3 regions of the Glutamicibacter sp. ZJUTW genome follow, and region 2 is predicted to be linked to each of the others. Evidence: riboswitches for the same ligand, from Rfam matches in the RefSeq annotation. Region 2 holds a riboswitch; each other region holds the start of a gene.

Region 1 (6,067 bases), 160 kb from region 2:
TTTCGTCAAGGACATCTATAAGGTCCTGAACACCTTGACCGCTCAAAATGACCTGAAGGTCATCCAGATCAAGGATTACATCAAGAACCCGAAGCCTAGCGGCTATAAAAGTGTTCATGCGATTGTGCAAATTCCGGTCTTCTTGTCCGACGGCCCTGTCGACGTTGTAGTGGAGTTGCAGATCCGCACCATCGCCCAGGACTTCTGGGCAAGCCTGGAACATAAGATTTTCTACAAGTACGAGGGCGAGGTTCCAGAGCATCTGGTACAGGAGCTCGCCGATGCGGCAGCTGTTGCAACGAAACTCGATATGCAAATGCAACGGTTGCATACCGAAGTACACGGCCATGATGCCAATGACCAAGCAGGCCACGAGGCGACTTTCGATACGAAGGCCTTCCAAGGACTGCTGTCGCTGGCACAGCAAGCCAGCACCAGAGGCCCCGAAAAGTGTGCCGACAACTAAGCCTTAATGGCTTTAGCGCTCAAGGTCCGCTGAAGACCGTTTCGAACCCGGAAACCAAAAAAGATCCTCAGCCGAAGCTGAGGATCTTTGATTTGGTAGCGGCGCCGGGACTCGATCCCGGGACCTCACGATTATGAGTCGTGCGCTCTAACCAGCTGAGCTACGCCGCCACAAGTGAGAAACAATCCAGTAGAAGCCAAGAAAGCTTCTCACTCAGAGCCCCCTGCCGGAATCGATCCGGCGACCTCGTTCTTACCAAGAACGCGCTCTACCACTGAGCTAAGGGGGCAACGAGTAAATACTCTACACGCATTTCCCGGCAAAGAAAAATCGGCAAACCGATCTGGAAAGCGCACGGGGATTTCCATAAAACTGCTAGTCAAAACGGTTTTAGCCAGACCTTGAAGGCAATCAGGGACGAAGGCTGGGACAAAAAGTGTTCTGGTGACGATGCTCACTGGGTTGCCCCTCGCGGTCAATCGCCGCTTCGCTCAGGCTTACAGGATAGAGTTCCGCGCCGAATTCCCTTGAGGTAGCCGGCAAATCCTCCAACACAAATACTCCAGAAGAGAACACTCCCCCTGCCCCCGAACTCCAGGGCCACGGGTCGTCCGGAAGGGTGCGCGACATCCGGCTGGGTGCGCGACATCCGGTGGGTGAACTCTCCACCACGTGCGGCAACCGGAATTCAGTGGCATGAAGGCAAGCTATTGCGGGCACAGAATCCCCCTAGGTTCACCGACCTCCATTTCCGCCTTGATTAGGAACATTGTGATGTCAGCAACAAATCCCCGGCAGATTTTGCAAACCTCGAAAACCTGTGTAAAGTATTTACCTGTTGCCCCCTTAGCTCAGTGGTAGAGCGCGTTCTTGGTAAGAACGAGGTCGCCGGATCGATTCCGGCAGGGGGCTCGAAATGAGAGAAGCAATCTGGTTCCAGATTGCTTCTCTTTTCGTTTATCTACCGCTCTCAGTGCCCCATCGCGCGGCCATCGCTTCAGCCTGCGCCCGCGCTGCTTCGCCAGTTATCTGCCACGCCCTTTTTCCCAGATTCCGGATTCGCGCCGCAAGAGACTGATCGCTTCCAGAAACTATCTCCTGCCGCCGGGGCCAGTGCCCGCATCCTGACTTGATGTCACTGTTCTGACCACTGGATTTGCGTTTCCTCCTCCCAAGCGTGCTAAGTTGTTCGCGACCACACGGGTGCCCTGGCAAGGGCTGAGATCGGGCTATCGCCGTCCGCGACCGTTGAACCTGTCCGGGTAATGCCGGCGAAGGAAGTGAGTTTCCAAGTGGAACAATTTGAACAGCACCCTGCCCACACCCTTGCCTACCGCGAATCTGCGGGAATTTCTGTTCCCGTCACGCAGATCCATCTGGCAGACTCCCCCAATGGAAAGCCCAACGAGCCGCTGTCGGTGTATCGCACCAGCGGACCGGGAAGCGAACCGACCCAGGGCTTGCCACCCTTCCGCGAGCGATGGGTCCGGGAGCGCGGGGATGTGGAAACCTATGCCGGCCGCGAGCGCAATCTGCACGACGACGGGCGCTCAGCGGTCCGCCGCGGCACGGCCAGCGCGGAATGGGCTGGACGTTCGGCCCCTCCGCTGCGGGCCGTTGGAGGAGCCCGCGTGACGCAAATGCACTATGCGCGCGCCGGGGTCATCACCCCGGAAATGCGCTATGTGGCGCTGCGCGAGGAATGCGATGTCGAGCTGGTGCGCAGCGAGCTCGCCGCCGGACGAGCCATCATCCCGGCAAACATCAACCATCCGGAATCCGAACCGATGATCATCGGCAAGGCGTTCCTGGTCAAGATCAATGCGAATATCGGCAACTCGGCGGTGACCAGCTCCATCGCTGAAGAGGTCTCCAAGCTCCAGTGGGCCGCCAAATGGGGTGCCGACACGGTGATGGACCTGTCCACCGGAGAGGACATTCACACCACCCGCGAATGGATCATCCGCAACTCCCCCGTGCCCATCGGCACCGTGCCGATCTACCAGGCGCTGGAGAAAGTCAATGGCGAAGCCAACAAGCTGACCTGGGGGATTTTCCGCGACACCGTCATCGAGCAGTGCGAGCAGGGCGTGGATTACATGACCATCCATGCCGGTGTGCTGCTGCGCTACATCCCGCTGACCGCCAACCGGGTCACTGGCATGGTCTCGCGCGGCGGCTCCATCATGGCCGGATGGTGCCTGGCGCACCACCAGGAGAATTTCCTCTACACCCACTTCGATGAGCTGTGCGAGATCTTCGCTCAGTACGACGTGGCCTTCTCGCTGGGCGACGGGCTGCGCCCGGGCTCCATCGCGGATGCGAACGACGCAGCGCAATTCGCCGAGCTGGATACCCTGGCCGAGCTGACCAAGCGCGCCTGGCAGTACGATGTGCAGGTGATGGTCGAGGGCCCGGGGCATATCCCCTTCCATCTGGTGCGCGAGAATGTGGAGCGCCAGCAGGAATTGTGCGACGGGGCCCCGTTCTACACCCTGGGCCCGCTGGTTACCGATATTGCGCCGGGCTACGACCACATCACCAGCGCCATCGGCGCCACGGAGATTGCCCGCTACGGTACCGCGATGCTCTGCTATGTCACCCCCAAGGAGCATCTGGGGCTGCCCAACCGGGATGACGTGAAGACCGGGGTGATCACCTACAAGATCGCGGCGCACGCGGCAGATCTGGCCAAGGGGCATCCGGGTGCCACGGCACGGGATGATGCGCTGAGCAAGGCTCGCTTCGAATTCCGCTGGAATGACCAGTTCGCGTTGTCCCTCGATCCGGTCACCGCGCAGGAATTCCATGACGAGACGCTGCCGGCCGAGCCTGCGAAGACTGCCCACTTCTGTTCCATGTGCGGGCCGAAATTCTGCTCCATGCGCATTTCCCAGGATATCCGCGACGAATACGGCTCGGCCGAGGCGCAGGCGGCATTGGCCGGGATGGCGCAGAAAAGCAGGCAGTTCCTGGAAAGCGGGGGCACGGTCTATCTCGGGGACGAGATCCCCGTCGGGACCCCTGCCGAGTAATTAGCCCGGGCATGCGAAAACGCCCTTGGGGCAAGCTTTCGGCTTGCCCCAAGGGCGTTATCCAGTGCTATTCAGCTGTGCGCTGCAGGCTTAGTAGTCGCGACGTCCACCGCTGCGGTTCGAATCGCTGTAGCGGTCCTTGCCACCGCGTCCGCCGCCGAATCCGCCACGTCCGCCATTGCGTCCGCCACCGAATCCACCACGGCCGCCACGTCCACCACCGTAGCCGCCACGGCTGCCACGGAAACCACCGCGGTCGCCATCGTCGTCACGGCGCGGGCTGCGGCCACTGTCGAGCTGGAGATCGATGGCTTCGCCGCCAATACGGGTCTTGGACAGTGCACGCCACTGGTCCTTGCTCAGCTCTGCTGGCAGCTCCACCAGGGTGTGGTCCGAACGAATGTCGATGCCGCCGATTTCCGAAGAATCGAAGCCGCCCTCGTTGGCCAGCGCGCCAACGATCGAGCCTGGCTGCACGCGGTTGCGGCGGCCAACTGCCAGACGGTACATGGCGTTGCCCTCGGCAGCGGTCTTGCGGGCACGTGGACCGCGCTCACCGCGTTCGCCACGCTCCGGGCGATCCATGCGGGCCTTCTTCGCAGGCGACATGACCGGTTCGGTCATCAGCAGCGGGCGTCCGCCCTGGGCCATCAAAGCCAGTGCAGCCGCGATTTCCAGGTGGTCCAGGTCCTCGTGCTCGGCAGCGAACTTCTCCACGATCTCGCGGAAAGTAGTCAGGTCCTGGCCGCTGATGGTCTTGTCGATGCGGTCGGTGAACTTCTGGATGCGGCGGTCGTTGACCGAATCCAGCGACGGCAGCTGCATCTGGGTCACCGGCTGGCGGGTCGCCTTCTCGATGGCACGCAGCAGGTACTTCTCGCGCGGGGTCATGAACAGGATCGCGTCGCCCTTGCGGCCGGCACGGCCGGTGCGGCCGATGCGGTGCACGTAGGACTCGGTGTCATGCGGGATGTCGAAGTTGATCACGTGCGAAATGCGCTCGACGTCCAGGCCGCGGGCCGCCACGTCGGTAGCCACCAGGATGTCGATCTTGCCCGAGCGCAGGTTCTCTACGGTCCGCTCGCGCTGCTGCTGCGGGATGTCGCCGTTGATGGCGGCAGCGGTGAAGCCGCGGGCCTTGAGCTTGTCGGCCAGGTCTTCGGTAGCCATCTTGGTGCGCACGAAGGTGATCACGCCGTCGAATTCCTCGGATTCGAGGATGCGGGTCATGGCGTCCAGCTTGTGGGCGCCCATGACCTGCAGGAAGCGCTGGGTGATGTTGGTGCCGGTGGACTGCTTGGACTTCACGGCGACTTCCTGCGGGTTGCGCAGGTATTCCGAAGCGATGCGGCGGATGGTGCGTGGCATGGTGGCCGAGAACAGGGCAACCTGCTTCTCTTCCGGAGTCGCTTCGAGGATCTTGTCGACCTCTTCGGCGAAGCCCATGCGCAGCATTTCGTCGGCCTCGTCCAGCACCACGTACTGCAGGTTCGACAGGTCCAGGGAACCCTTGTTGATGTGGTCGATCACACGGCCTGGGGTGCCCACGACGACCTGTGCGCCACGGCGCAGGCCGTTGAGCTGCGGGCCGTATGGGGAGCCGCCGTACACTGGCAGAACGGTGAAGTTCGGCAGGTACTTGGCGTAGGAGGTGAAGGCCTCGGCGACCTGGAGGGCCAGCTCGCGGGTTGGAGCCAGGACCAGGATCTGCGGGGTCTTGGCTGGGCCATTGGTGTCAGCCAGTTCGGCCATGCGGGACAGGGCAGGCAGTGCGAAAGCAGCAGTCTTGCCGGTACCGGTCTGGGCCAGGCCGACAACGTCGCGGCCTTCGAGGAGCAGTGGAATGGTCGCTGCCTGGATTGGCGATGGCTTCTCGTAGCCAAGGTCGGCAAGCGATGCAAGCACGCGGGCATCCAGGCCAAGCTCGGAGAAGAGCACGGTTGGCTCTTCCGGGGTCTGGTTGTCGTTGGTGTTTACGGGCATGTCAGAAGACACGAAGAATTACCTCATTCGTTTGGGGATAGGCCTTGGCCGTCCCCAAAGAAACGACGTATAGGCTGCACAGTCAGATACAAGTCACGCTCATCAAGCGCTCCCCTATGACATAAAGACCCGCACACACTTTGCGGAAAATACAACACGAGAAGGCTCCAGCCTCAAAAATTGGGCTGGATGCGAGAGGGATACCCTGATGTTCGCGAACACTTAATGCTAGCTTGAACGGCACTGAGTTGTCAGTGCCGAAGCCGTGTGAGATCGGGCACCGCGCCAGAGCACGTAGGGTTAAGCACGTGAAGAAACCACTTTTTCCACGACGTCCCGATGAGCCCACCCCCGGCGGGTTGTTCGTCGCCCAGATGCTCTGGCTGTTGGCCGGAGTGCTTTTTCTCGGCTTCGGCGGCTTCCTGGCCTATGAGCAGAGCCGGGATTCCACACTGGATTTCGGCAGCATTGCGCTGATGGTCTTTTTCGCCGCAGCGGGCATCGCCTGCGGCGTGCTGGGATACCGGCTGTTCACCGGCGACCGGGCAGCGCGCGCCCAGCTGTCCTGGCTGGGACTGATTGC
Region 2 (6,067 bases):
CGGTGCGGGCTTCATCTTCTTCATCGGCTACGTGATCGCCAATATCGTTCGCCAGCTGCTGAAGACCGGTTTGGGAACTGTCGACTTCAGCGGGCTGGTCCGCAAATTGACCCCAGGCGATGAACCGGTTGACGAAGTCCAGTCTCGCGAGTCCCAAGCGAAGATCGTTGACATCATTGCCAATATCGTCTTCGCCTTGATCCTGCTCGTCGTTGCCATTTCGGCACTGCAGGTCTTGGGCATCGCGGCAATTTCGGACCCTGCCCAGCAGATGCTGCAGCTTGTCTTCACCGCAATACCGCAGGTCATCATGGCCTTGGTGCTCTTGGCCGTCGGTATTCTGATTGCCAAGTTCGTCGGCCAGCTGCTTGAATCAACCCTTCACGGGGTGGGCACCGACTCCGTTGTTGCCCAATGGGGTGTTGTTCCCGAAGGCAAGAGCGCTTCGGGAATCATCGCTGGCATCGTCAAGATTGCCATCGTTCTGTTCTTCGGCGTGATGGCGGCCCAGATGCTGAACTTCCCGGCGATCACCAACATCCTCAATGAAATCCTGGCCTTGGGCGGCAAGATTCTCTTCGGCGCAGCAATTATCGCCGCAGGTTTCGTCATCGCCAACGTCATCGGCCGTTTCTTGGGCGACACCACCGCTTCAAAGATCATCCGCTACACGGCAATCGCGTTGTTCGTGGCAATGGGCTTGAAGTACATGGGTATCGCTGATTCGATCATCAATATGGCCTTCGGTGCAATCGTCATTGGCGCGGCTTTGGCCGCGGCGCTGGCCTTTGGACTTGGTGGTCGCGATGCTGCGGCTCGCACGCTGAAAAAGATCGAGGCCAATCAGGCCACCGACGGCCCGGATTCGACGCCGCCGGCATCAACTCCAGGCATCTAGCCAATATCACTAAACCTGAGGGACAGATAAAAAGTCGCGGAACCCGAAACCGGATTCCGCGACTTTTTGTTGCCCGCCAAGCTACGGCTGCGTGCTCCACGGCAACGGCACTACGTCGGGGACCTGATCAGTCCGCAACCGCGCGTAGGCGTACACGTCAACGCGTTCTCCAGCAACCAGGAACTTACCGCGCTCGACACCCTCTCGCAGGAACCCGTTGCATTCGGCAACACGCTTCGATCCAGGATTGTTCGCCCGAAGACCTAGTTCCAAACGGTACAAACCGAGCTCGCCAAACAGGTGGTTCACCAAAGTAGCCACTGCGCGAGTGGCCAGAGACCTCCCGCGGTAGTCCTGGTTCATCCAATACCAAACCCATGCGTTCTGATTGGCTGGATCGACAGTACCGCAGACCAAACCGACCAGCCGGTCTCGATAGGCGACGGCCAAAGCCTGCTGCCGTTCGCCGGCCTCCATCAGGGCACGCACGTACGATGCGGCCTTTTCCGGAGTGTCGGCATCTCCTTGGCGATCCATATCGGCATTGGAGGAAAAGGCTTCGAAAACAGCTTCGGCATCCGATTGGCGCAGCCTGCGAACCGAGAAATCGTCGTCGACTAATGCGGCCTTGTTCGGTTCTGCAAAAGAAAGCTGCCGCGCAGCGGGCGTGCCCTGATGGAAGAACAGCTGCCAGCGATCCTGCTCATGGATCCACAGCGAACTGCGCTCGCTGGCGGATCCCGATAGCAACCTCCAGCGCAGAAGCACCGCTTGATCGGCAACCTGGATTGCCACGGGGCTGCCGACTTCCCGAGATCCGGAATCCCGTTCCGGCTCCTGGGCCAGCTGGGCAATGATCGACTCGCGATCGTAGACACGGCCGCTGGCACCCACTTCGGAGAACTGCGGATGCAAGTACCGTTCCAATTGCCCTCGGCTATGGCGCTGGCTGGTTTCCAAGAGCTCCTGCTCCAACGAAATGATCGTGTTGGACAACGCAGATCCCTGGGGAAGCACGCGGGGGAAGTCATGAGATGCCATGTCAACTAGTACATCACAGAAGATGACGGAGCTGCGGTTGCTCCAGTTCGACTTTATGAGCTGGATCATGCCTATAATCGCAGTACTCCGCGGGAGCCTGAATCGACCAGGCTGAGAGGGCACCGAGCCGACCGCTACACCTGATGCGGGTCATGCCGCCGTAGGAAGGATGCGTGCTCTCGTGCATGTGAATATTGTTGGCGCCGGAATCATCGGCCTGTCAGTTGCGTTCGAACTGGAATCACGGGGACATACTGCCACCCTCATCGATCCAGCACCAGGCCAAGGTGCAAGCTACGCGGCAGCCGGAATGCTGGCCCCGGCAGCTGAAACGGTCTGGGGCCATGGCCCGCTTCACGAGCTGCTTGCCGCCTCGAATGCCGCCTATCCAAAGTTCATTGAGCGCATCGAATCCGTGACCGGGCAACGCCCGGACTACCTGCAGAACTCAACCCTCGTCGTCGCGGCCGAACCGGCTGACCGCGAAGCCCTGCATGAGCTGGCCGAACTGCAAGCTTCCCTCGGCCTGTCAGCGGAAAAGCTCTTGCCCAGCCAAGCCCGCAAACTCGAACCAGCCTTGGCCGCGAATATAGCAGGCGCAGTCCTATGCCAAGATGACCACCAAGTCGACCCACGGTCAGTCGTCAAAATCCTGCTTGATCACCTGCGTGGCCGCCTGATCGAGGAGCGGGCGCAGGCGCTGGTGGGCGACGGGAGCCGAACCAACGCGGTACGCACCGCATCGGGCAAGATCCTCGAAGCGGATCAAACCATCGTGGCCACCGGACTGGGCACCATTGACGGCCTGGACCGGGTGCCGGTGCGCCCCGTATACGGAGATATTCTCCGGATCCAGGGGCCAGCCGGTCCGCCATTGATCACCCGGACCATCCGCGGCATCGTGCACCGGGAGCCGGTGTATCTCGTGCCGAGAAAGGACGGCAGCCTCGTGCTCGGAGCCAGCGTCCGGGAAGACCGCCAGCCTGCAGTGAACATCGGAGCCATGCATTTGCTGCTGGACAATGCGCGAAAGCTCATACCCGGCATCAGCGACTGCACGCTGAACGAGGCAACTGCCCGGGCCCGTCCCGCCACTCCCGATGACCGTCCGCTGCTGGGGCGCATTGACCCGGGCCTGGTGCTTAGCACCGGATACTCCCGGCACGGAGTGCTGCTGGCTCCGCTGGGCGCAACACTCACCGCTGATCTCATTCACGGCCCTGAAACCCATCCGTTGCATCAGGCTGTGAATCCACACCGCTTCGCCACAGCAACCCAGACCACCCACCGAACGGAGCAGCACCCATGAAAAGCATTGGCATCAAGTTCAATTCCCGGGAACTGAACCTGGACGAAGGAATCACCCTTCGCGAATTCATCAGCATGCAGATCGGCAAGGATCTGGATAGCAACTCGGCGGCCGTGGACGGCAGCAAGCTTGGAATAGCCGCCGCGGTCAATGGCGCTGTCATCCCGCGCAGCGCCTGGAACAGCTACACGCTGGCCGAAGGGCACAGCATCGAACTCGTTACCGCAGCCCAGGGAGGCTAGGCGTGGACACGCAAAACATCACCGAACTGGACATCAACAGCGATCCATTCCAGGTTGCAGGACGCACCTTGTCTTCGCGCTTGATCCTCGGCACCGGGGGAGCGAGTTCGCTGACCACCCTGGAAAGCGCATTGCAGGCCTCTGGAACCGAACTGACTACCGTGGCCATCCGACACTTTTCGGCGGCAGGCGAGTCCAACGTGTATGACTTGCTGCAGCGCAACAACGTGATTGCGCTGCCGAATACCGCTGGATGCTTCACCGCCCGCGACGCGATCCTCACCGCGCACCTGGCCCGCGAAGCGCTGGAAACGAACTGGATCAAGCTCGAAGTGATTGCGGACGAGCACACGTTGCTGCCTGATCCGCTGGAGCTGCACGCTGCCACCGAACAGCTGGTCGCCGACGGATTCCAGGTCTTCGCCTACACCAACGATGATCCTGCCCTTGCCCAGCGCCTCCAGGACGCCGGTGTTGCGGCCATCATGCCAGCCGGCGCACCAATCGGATCCGGCCTGGGCATCTTGAACCCGCACAATATTTCCACCATCGTCTCCCGGGCCCAGGTGCCGGTCATCCTGGATGCCGGAGTCGGCACCGCCTCTGACGCCGCCCTGGCCATGGAGCTCGGCTGCGATGCCGTGCTGCTGGCCAGTGCGGTGACCCGGGCGCACAACGCGCCGCTGATGGCGATGGCCATGAAGGATGCGGTGCGTGCAGGACGAGCCGCACGGCTCGCGGGCCGGATCCCGCGCCGCGACACCGCCCTGGCATCCTCGCCCACCGAAGGCATGATGCAGACCCTGGTCGGTGACTTCTCGTGAACCAGTCAGCATTGGTAGCCCCGGGGCCGGAGCTGGCACCGGAAGAATTGGCGCGTTATTCCCGGCATCTGTCGCTTCCCGGCGTCGGCGAAGAAGGGCAACGCAGGATCGCCAATGCCAAGGTGCTGGTAATCGGAGCCGGGGGACTGGGCAGCCCCATTGCCAGCTACCTGGTCGCCGCGGGGATCGGCACCCTCGGGGTCGTGGACCACGACACGGTTGAACTGTCCAACCTGCAACGCCAAACCATGCACAGGCAACAGGACGTAGGCCGCTTGAAGGTGGAATCGGTCCGCCGGATGGCCCACGAGCAGAACCGGAATGTCCGGGTTATCGCCGTGGATGGCAAACTGGATGAGACCGACGCAGTGGCACTTTTCAGCGACTACGACCTGGTCATCGACGGCAGCGACAACTTCGCCACGCGCTACCTGTCCAACGACGCCGCAGAAATCACCGGCACCCCACTGGTCTGGGGGACGCTGTTCCAATTCTCCGGGCAGGTGTCCGTCTTCGACCCGCGCACCGGTCCGATGCTGCGCGATCTTTTCCCTGAAATCCCTGATGCGGACTCCGTGCCCAGCTGCGCCGAGGGCGGGGTCTTTGGCGCCCTGTGCGGCGTCATCGGCTCGGTGATGTGCACCGAGGCCCTGAAGCTCATCACTGGAATCGGCACCACGCTCAGCGGAAAACTTTGGCTCTACGATGCACGGGCAGCCAGTGTGCGAACACTCAATTTTGCCAGGGACCCGCAACGCGAACCGGTGAGCCGGCTGGGCGAGTACCAGCCAGCGTCCTGCGCTGTCGATGGGCATGTTCCGGAAATTTCCGTTGAGCAACTGGCGGACCTTGAAGCGGAGGAACCGGTGCTGCTGGTGGATGTGCGTGAAGCCTGGGAACGCGAGATCATTGCGATCCCGCACAGCCAGCCCCTCCCGCTCGCGCAACTGGAAGAACAAGGACTGGGAGGGCTCGCGCAGGGTGCCTCGGCGGTCGTGTTCGTCTGCAAAACGGGTGTCCGTTCACAGCGGGCGGCGCGGATTGCCAGGCCGGATCTGCAGCCAGCCGTCCAGGTGTACAGCCTCAGCGGCGGCACCGTGGAATGGGCCAGGCAGGTTCAGGGGCAGCAGGTGGCCTACTAGCGCCCGGCCTTGCAGTGCCTGCGCTTCTTGGAGCCGGCCCAGCTCTGGCATACTTGCGCCATGGCTATGGGAATTGCGCTGGAGATCCGTGAATTGGAAATCGGCGACGAACAGCAGGCAATCGATGCCCATCATTTGATGCTTGGCGATGATTTCGAGTTCTTGCCCACCTGGACTTCCGCTGAGGCTTGGGAGGACTATGCCTACCGGATGAAGGCAGGGCGCCGTGGCGAGCACATCCCCGAAGGATGGGTTCGCTCGGCGCTGTTTGCCGCCTTCGACGACGGGGAACTGGTGGGCCGTGTATCTGTGAGGTATGAGCTCAACGAGGGCCTGCTTCATTACGGCGGGCATATCGGCTATGGTGTAGTTCCCGAGTATCGTCGCCGTGGTGTGGCACAGCAACTGTGCAGATTCGGATTGCAGGAACTGCGCGAATCAGGAATTGAGCGCGCTCTGGTTACCTGTGCTTCCGATAACATCGGTTCAAGATCGACCATTGAAAAATGCGGCGGATTGCTGGACGCCAAGCTTCCGGAAATTGAAGCCAGCCATGGCGCCGGCACGCTGCGTTTTTGGATACCTACCCAGTCGATCCGCTGAATTTCTCG
Region 3 (6,067 bases), 1.3 Mb from region 2:
CCGGGAGGAACTTGGCCAAGACGCCCGAGGTGGCCGGAGCCAGCTCGGATGGCTTGATCACCGCGGCGTTGCCGGCGGCAATGGCCGCGACCAGCGGTGCGAGTACCAGCTGGACCGGGTAGTTCCAGGCGCCGATAATCAGCACGACGCCCAGCGGACGCGGCTCAACCTTGGCCATGGCCGGCTGCAGGGCCAGCGGAACTTTGACGCTGGTGGAATCCATCCATTCAGCGAGGTGGCGTTGGGCGAAATCTATTTCTGCGCGCACCACGTCGATCTCGGAGAACTTGGCCTCGGTGGCGCTCTTGCCCAGGTCTTCAGCCAGGGCCTGGACGAAGTCTTCCAGATGCTCGTCGAGCATCTTTTCCAGGGCCTTGAGCTGCTGCAGGCGGAAGCGTCGCGGATGCGTGATCCGGGTGTCAGCAGAACGCCGCAAATGGCTCAGAACTGTTGCAATGCGCGATGGATGCTCGTCCACCGGAGGTGCGGAATCGCCGACCGGTTCGGGCAACGGCGTGGAAGTAAACAGACCCATGTTTTGAGCGTACGGCAACGAGGCGGATATTCACTGATTAATTCGCGAAGGGATTCAATATGTATCAAATAGTTGATACATTAATGGCCATGAGCCAGATCCCGGCGAGCGCCATATCCATCGCTTTCGTTGGCGCAGTCATATACCTGTGGTTGCGCTCCGTGGCGCATCGGCGTGAGGCACCGGCTATCGTCCGCGCCCAGTCGCACTCATTCTGGTGCGCATTGATCGCATTCTTCGCTTCGACTTCGTGGGATCTGCCTCAGACGTGGCGCATTCCCATGAACGGGACCGATTCGAGTTCGGTTTTCGCTGCAGCTCTCTCGCCGGGAATCTGGATTCTTCTCGTTTACCTCATTGGCTTGTTCACCTGGCCCAAGGAACTCCAGCCGGTGCGCACCGCCTCACTGGAGGCGCGCACCCTGGCGACGCCGTTCCCGAAGTCCCTGGGGATTTTCGTCGCGCTGTTGCTGCTGACCGCGGTGGGATTGCTGTGGCCTGCTTCCCGCGTCGAAGGGAGCGTTGGCATCCCAGAGTCGGAAACCACTATGTTCGATTCTGATGGCAGCTACTCCTACACCTCTGCGGGCCCAACCGATGGCCTGCTGCCCGGAAACCAAATGCTCCCGGTCTTCATCGTGGCTCTGGCAGGTATCGTCGTGGCCGCCGGGGTGATTGCAGCAGTGATCCTGAACCGGCGCCCCTTGGCCGGCATCACCGCCGAAGACAACCAGGCCTTGCGCACGGTATGGCTCAACCGGTTGCTGCGCAATACCGGTATCGTGCTGCTGGCATTTTGCGTATCGGTGGCCAATTACTCGCAAGGCTATTCAACCGGTGGACCGTACGAGTTATTGAACTATGGCGCCCTTGCGGTGGCTCTTACGCTGTTCTTCTGGGGTCCGCGCACCACATTCTCGGCTCACTCCACCACCAGGGAACGGACCGCCTTCTCGCGCTTGCGAGATCAGCTCTTCGCATTGCAATACACCACGGCTACCCTTGCATTGCTCGCCGTTGCCATCGGCTGGTCATTCCTGCCCGTGGATGAGGAATTCCGGATGCCGACCAATGAACGAACTACGTGGATCCTGGTGCTCTTTGCCGGTGCGGCATTGCTCTACATCGTGCTCAATACGCTGTATCTGGGCTACGCCAGCAGGGTGGCTCGGCAGGCGAGTGCAGCACCAAAGCATCATGCACCCCTGCCCTTGTGGTCCTACATCGCCGCTGGCTTGCTGGTTGCCATCTGCGCTTACCTGCTATTGGATCCACCGCTGGAGACGCTTTGGGGGTTCGCTCCTCCGAACCGGGGACTAGTCATCGGGCTGTTGCTGCTGCTTGCGGCGGCGCATATGGGCTTCACCTGGTTCTCCCGCCGGGCAATTATTCCCTGGGCAGTCTCGCCAGCCGAGGAAATCTGGTATCGCCGGGTTCTGGAGCTGCGTTCGATGCGCGTTGCCACCAGCGCTGTGCTTGCCATGCTGCTGATTGGCTACGGATTCCCGGCGGGCCTGGGGCTGTTTGCACTTCTGGTCTTCGTTGTCCCAGCGGTGATTTTCCTGGAGCGTCCTGGTACCGCGATGGTGCGTGCACAGCAGCCGACAGCAGCATCATGAGCACACAAATCAGTGTCGACCTCGCGGCGGCCACTGCACCCTACGAGCAGATCCGCTTGCAGATCGCCTCGCTGATCACCCTGGGAGAATTGCCCGCAGGCAGCAAGCTGCCCACCGTGCGCGCACTGGCCACCGACCTCGGCGTTGCTGCCGGAACGGTAGCGCGCGCCTACAAGGAACTGGAAGCCGAAGGTCTGATCACCTCCCGGCGGCGGGCCGGCACAGTGGTCAACGAACGGCTTCGGCCGGTGGATGCCAGCGAAGACCTGCTGGCCGCGGTGGATCACCTCTGGGCGCTGGCAGCCGCCCAGCAGGTCGATGCGGCCACGCTCAAGGCCTTGGTGGCGCGGCGCGAGCGTAAGTAACTTGTCCTCGGAACCGCTTGTGCGTACGCTCTATGGCAGTGACACGGGGTGTCGGAACAACCGACTGAGATGAGACCCGTTGAACCTGATCTAGTTCACGCTAGCGGAGGGATGTCGCATGGCTTTGCATGCAGTTGCCCAAGAATACCGGCAACAATCACCTTTGGTTTTCTGCCTGACCAACACCGTCGTAGCAAATTTCACCGCCAATGTCCTGCTGGCATCCGGCGCGTCCCCGGCCATGACGGATCTGCCCGGAGAGGCCGGCCCCTTCGCAAAGGCGGCTTCCGCCGTCTTGGTGAATCTGGGAACTCCAAGCACCGAGCAGCTGGCCGCCATGGAAGAAGCCGTGCAATCGGCGAGCGCAGCAGGCACCCCGTGGATCCTTGATCCGGTAGCGGTCGGCGCCCTGCCGGTGCGCACGGATTTCGCGCGGCGCATTGCCAGGCAACGCCCGGCCCTGATTCGCGGCAACGCCTCGGAAATCCTGGCCCTGGCCGGACGGCAATCGGTTTCACGCGGTGTCGATGCCTTGGATGACGTCTCTGCCGCCTTGGCGGCTGGACGCGAGCTGGCCCAGCAGCATGACTGCGTGGTGGCCATTTCCGGCCAGTCCGATGCCATCATCGATGCCGCGCGGACAGTCCTGGTGCACACCAACGGCATCGGCTTGACGCGGATCACCGGCGGCGGCTGCGCGTTGGGCGCGTTCTGCGCCGGCATGATTGCGGTCCACAATGACCCGTTCGAGGCCGCCATCGCGGCCCACGGCTTCTACGGGCTGGCCGCCGAAAAGGCCCTGGAGAACAGCACAGGTCCGGGCAGCTTCGCCGTCGCATTCATTGATGCGCTGTCCGCAACCGATCCAGAAGAACTTAAGACTTTGAAGCACGAGGAACTGAACCATGCATGATTACGGAGCCTACCTAGTAGCCAATACTGCCAGCTGCACCCCGCGCAGCACCCTGGAAGTGATCGAAAGCGCCGTCGCCGGAGGAATCCAGTGGATCCAGCTGCGCGCCAAGGATGAAACCGCCCGGGAATTCTTCGAGCTGGCCTGCGCGGCCGCCAAGCTCACCGAGGGCAAGGCCCAGTTGCTGATCAATGACCGCATCGACGTCTACCTCGCGGCGCGGGCTGCCGGTGCAGCCGTGAACGGCATCCATATCGGGCAGAAGGATGTGCCGGTGCAGTTGGCCCGGCAGATCATCGGCGAAGGCGTCATCGGACTGAGCGCTTCCAGCGATGAGCAACTGTCCCAGGCGAACAAGGACGCCGCGGTCATCGACTATCTCGGTGTGGGGGCCGTCCGCGCCACCCCGACGAAGAAGGACCATCCCACTCCCCTGGGCCTCGACGGCTTTGCGCGTGCCACGACGTTGGCCTCGCTGCCCTGCGTGGCAATCGGCGCCATTACCCACGAGGACGCGGCAGCCATCCGTGCCGGCGGCGGAGCGGGCATGGCAGTGGTCCGCGCCATCTGCAATGCAGAGGATCCGCAGCAGGCCAGCGCGCAGCTCGTTTCGGCATGGGAGGCCGCCAAATGAACATCTTGTCCATTGCAGGATCCGATCCTTCCGGTGGCGCCGGAATCCAGGCGGATCTGAAGGCCATTGCCGCCAACGGCGGCTACGGAATGTGCGTGATCACCGCCTTGACCGCGCAGAACACCCATGGGGTGTCCGGGGTGCAGGCGATCAGCGGCGATTTCGTCCTCGCCCAGCTTGAAGCCATCAGCGCGGATATCCGCATCGATGCAATCAAGATCGGGATGCTCGCCAACGCCGAGGTGATCCGCGCAGTCACCGGCTGGCTGGACACCGTGGATGCTCCGGTAGTCCTGGACCCGGTCATGGTGGCCACCAGCGGAGACCGCCTGCTCGATGGCGAAGCGGCGCTCGATTCGCTGCTGGACCGGGCCACGGTGATCACCCCGAACCTGCTGGAACTGGCCAGCCTGCTGCGCGAGCCGGTAGCCGCATCATGGGACGAGGTGCTGCGCCAGGCCCAGCGCCTGGCGGCCAAGCACGAGGCCCTGGTGCTGGCCAAGGGCGGGCATCTGGCCGGGGCGGACTGCCCCGACGCGCTGGTAGCAGCGGACGGGGTGCTCTGCGAGCTGCACGGTGCGCGCCATGCCACCAAGAACACCCACGGCACCGGCTGCACCCTCTCCAGCGCCCTGGCCACCCGCTTCGCGGCCACCGGAGACTGGACCGCCGCGTTGGAGCAGTCCAAGGCGTATCTGTCGGCGGCAATTGCGGCGGCCGACCAGCTGCAGGTGGGTAGCGGGCACGGCCCGGTCAACCACTTCGCCGGGTTCTTCGCCGGCGCTGATCCGATGAACGGCTGGTGGGAGGACATCGCGGACCTGCGTGCGGGCATCGACGAGCTGGCGTTCATCATGCAGCTGGCCGACGGCAGCCTGGAACGCGAGAAGTTCGAGTACTACCTGGCCCAGGACGCCCTGTACCTGCAGCGCTACGCCCAGGTGCTGGCGCAGGCCAGCGCGCTGGCCCCGGACCTGGATGCGCAGCGCTTCTGGGCCAAGGGCGCCGGGCAGATCCTCGAGGGCGAGCTGCAGCTGCACCGCAGCCACCTGGTGGAAGGGCTGGCGAACCCTTCGGCGACCACGCTGAACTACGTGAACCACCTGTCCTCCTGCACCGGCAGCTATGCGGAGCTGATCGCCGCAATCCTGCCGTGCTACTGGCTCTACCAGGACATCGGCAAGCGGCTGGCGGCGGCCAACCATGCCGGGCACCCCTACGGCGACTGGCTGGAGACCTATTCCTCCCCGGAATTCGACGAGGCCACCGCCCAGGCGATCGAGATGGTGCGCACCGCGTGGACGCTGGCCGACCCGGCGCTGCGCGAGAAAATGCGCCAGGCGTTCCTGCGTTCCAGCGAGCACGAGCTGGCGTTCTTCGCGCAGGCCCACGAGAACCGAGTAGAATTCTCTACGGCCTGAAACCCGCAGGGCCGGGAAGAGGAATCATGAGTTGGAGCATCCACGGCAACGGCAAGACCATCACCGAAGGCGAGGTAGTTGCCCCGGATGAGCGGCTGCATTGGCCGCAGACCGTTTCCATCGGCGCCCAGCACATCCTGGCGATGTTCGGCGCCACCATCCTGGTTCCGACGCTGACCGGATTCCCGGTGACCACCACCTTGCTGTTCACCGGCTTGGCCACCATCATCTTCCTGCTGATGACCAGGAACAAGGTGCCCAGCTACCTGGGTTCCTCCTTTGCCCTGATCGCCCCGGTGGTCGCGACCACCGGGTCGCACAGCATGTCCGGCGCCCTGGGCGGCATCGTGATGACCGGCGTGCTGCTGTTCATCGTCGGTCTGATCGTGCAGAAGACCGGCACCGGCTGGATCCACGCGCTGATGCCGCCGGTGGTCATGGGCACCATTGTTGCGCTGATCGGCCTGAACCTGGCCAGCGCCACCCTGGCCCCGATGAAGGACTTCCCGCTGACCACCTTCCTCACGGTGATCTTCACCGTGGTGGCCACGGTGGCCTTCAAGGGCCTGCTGGGCCGGCT

The links. A riboswitch is a leader RNA that binds a small molecule or an ion and turns the genes downstream of it on or off. The one in region 2 is predicted to bind thiamine pyrophosphate.
Region 1: it holds a riboswitch for thiamine pyrophosphate, as region 2 does, so the genes downstream of both, thiC (phosphomethylpyrimidine synthase ThiC) here and thiO (glycine oxidase ThiO) in region 2, are expected to answer to the same signal.
Region 3: it holds a riboswitch for thiamine pyrophosphate, as region 2 does, so the genes downstream of both, thiM (hydroxyethylthiazole kinase) here and thiO (glycine oxidase ThiO) in region 2, are expected to answer to the same signal.

Annotation. Positions count from the first base shown of each region.
Region 1 covers NZ_CP043624.1:2,493,443-2,499,509, forward strand. Annotated here, with positions in the region: gene F0M17_RS11785 (GTP pyrophosphokinase family protein) at 1-466, shown strand, start outside; tRNA gene F0M17_RS11790 (tRNA-Met) at 560-636, opposite strand; tRNA gene F0M17_RS11795 (tRNA-Thr) at 684-755, opposite strand; tRNA gene F0M17_RS11800 (tRNA-Thr) at 1,307-1,378, shown strand; TPP riboswitch at 1,656-1,763, shown strand; gene thiC (phosphomethylpyrimidine synthase ThiC) at 1,759-3,501, shown strand; gene F0M17_RS11810 (DEAD/DEAH box helicase) at 3,592-5,484, opposite strand; gene F0M17_RS11815 (hypothetical protein) at 5,793-6,067, shown strand, end outside.
Region 2 covers NZ_CP043624.1:2,333,844-2,339,910, reverse strand. Annotated here, with positions in the region: gene F0M17_RS10975 (mechanosensitive ion channel) at 1-898, shown strand, start outside; gene F0M17_RS10970 (GNAT family N-acetyltransferase) at 980-1,939, opposite strand; TPP riboswitch at 2,019-2,123, shown strand; gene thiO (glycine oxidase ThiO) at 2,121-3,248, shown strand; gene thiS (sulfur carrier protein ThiS) at 3,245-3,490, shown strand; gene F0M17_RS10955 (thiazole synthase) at 3,493-4,314, shown strand; gene F0M17_RS10950 (ThiF family adenylyltransferase) at 4,311-5,456, shown strand; gene F0M17_RS10945 (GNAT family N-acetyltransferase) at 5,550-6,059, shown strand.
Region 3 covers NZ_CP043624.1:46,774-52,840, reverse strand. Annotated here, with positions in the region: gene F0M17_RS00265 (aldehyde dehydrogenase family protein) at 1-535, opposite strand, end outside; gene F0M17_RS00260 (hypothetical protein) at 595-2,154, shown strand; gene F0M17_RS00255 (GntR family transcriptional regulator) at 2,151-2,519, shown strand; TPP riboswitch at 2,554-2,648, shown strand; gene thiM (hydroxyethylthiazole kinase) at 2,638-3,432, shown strand; gene thiE (thiamine phosphate synthase) at 3,425-4,066, shown strand; gene thiD (bifunctional hydroxymethylpyrimidine kinase/phosphomethylpyrimidine kinase) at 4,063-5,487, shown strand; gene F0M17_RS00235 (uracil-xanthine permease family protein) at 5,514-6,067, shown strand, end outside.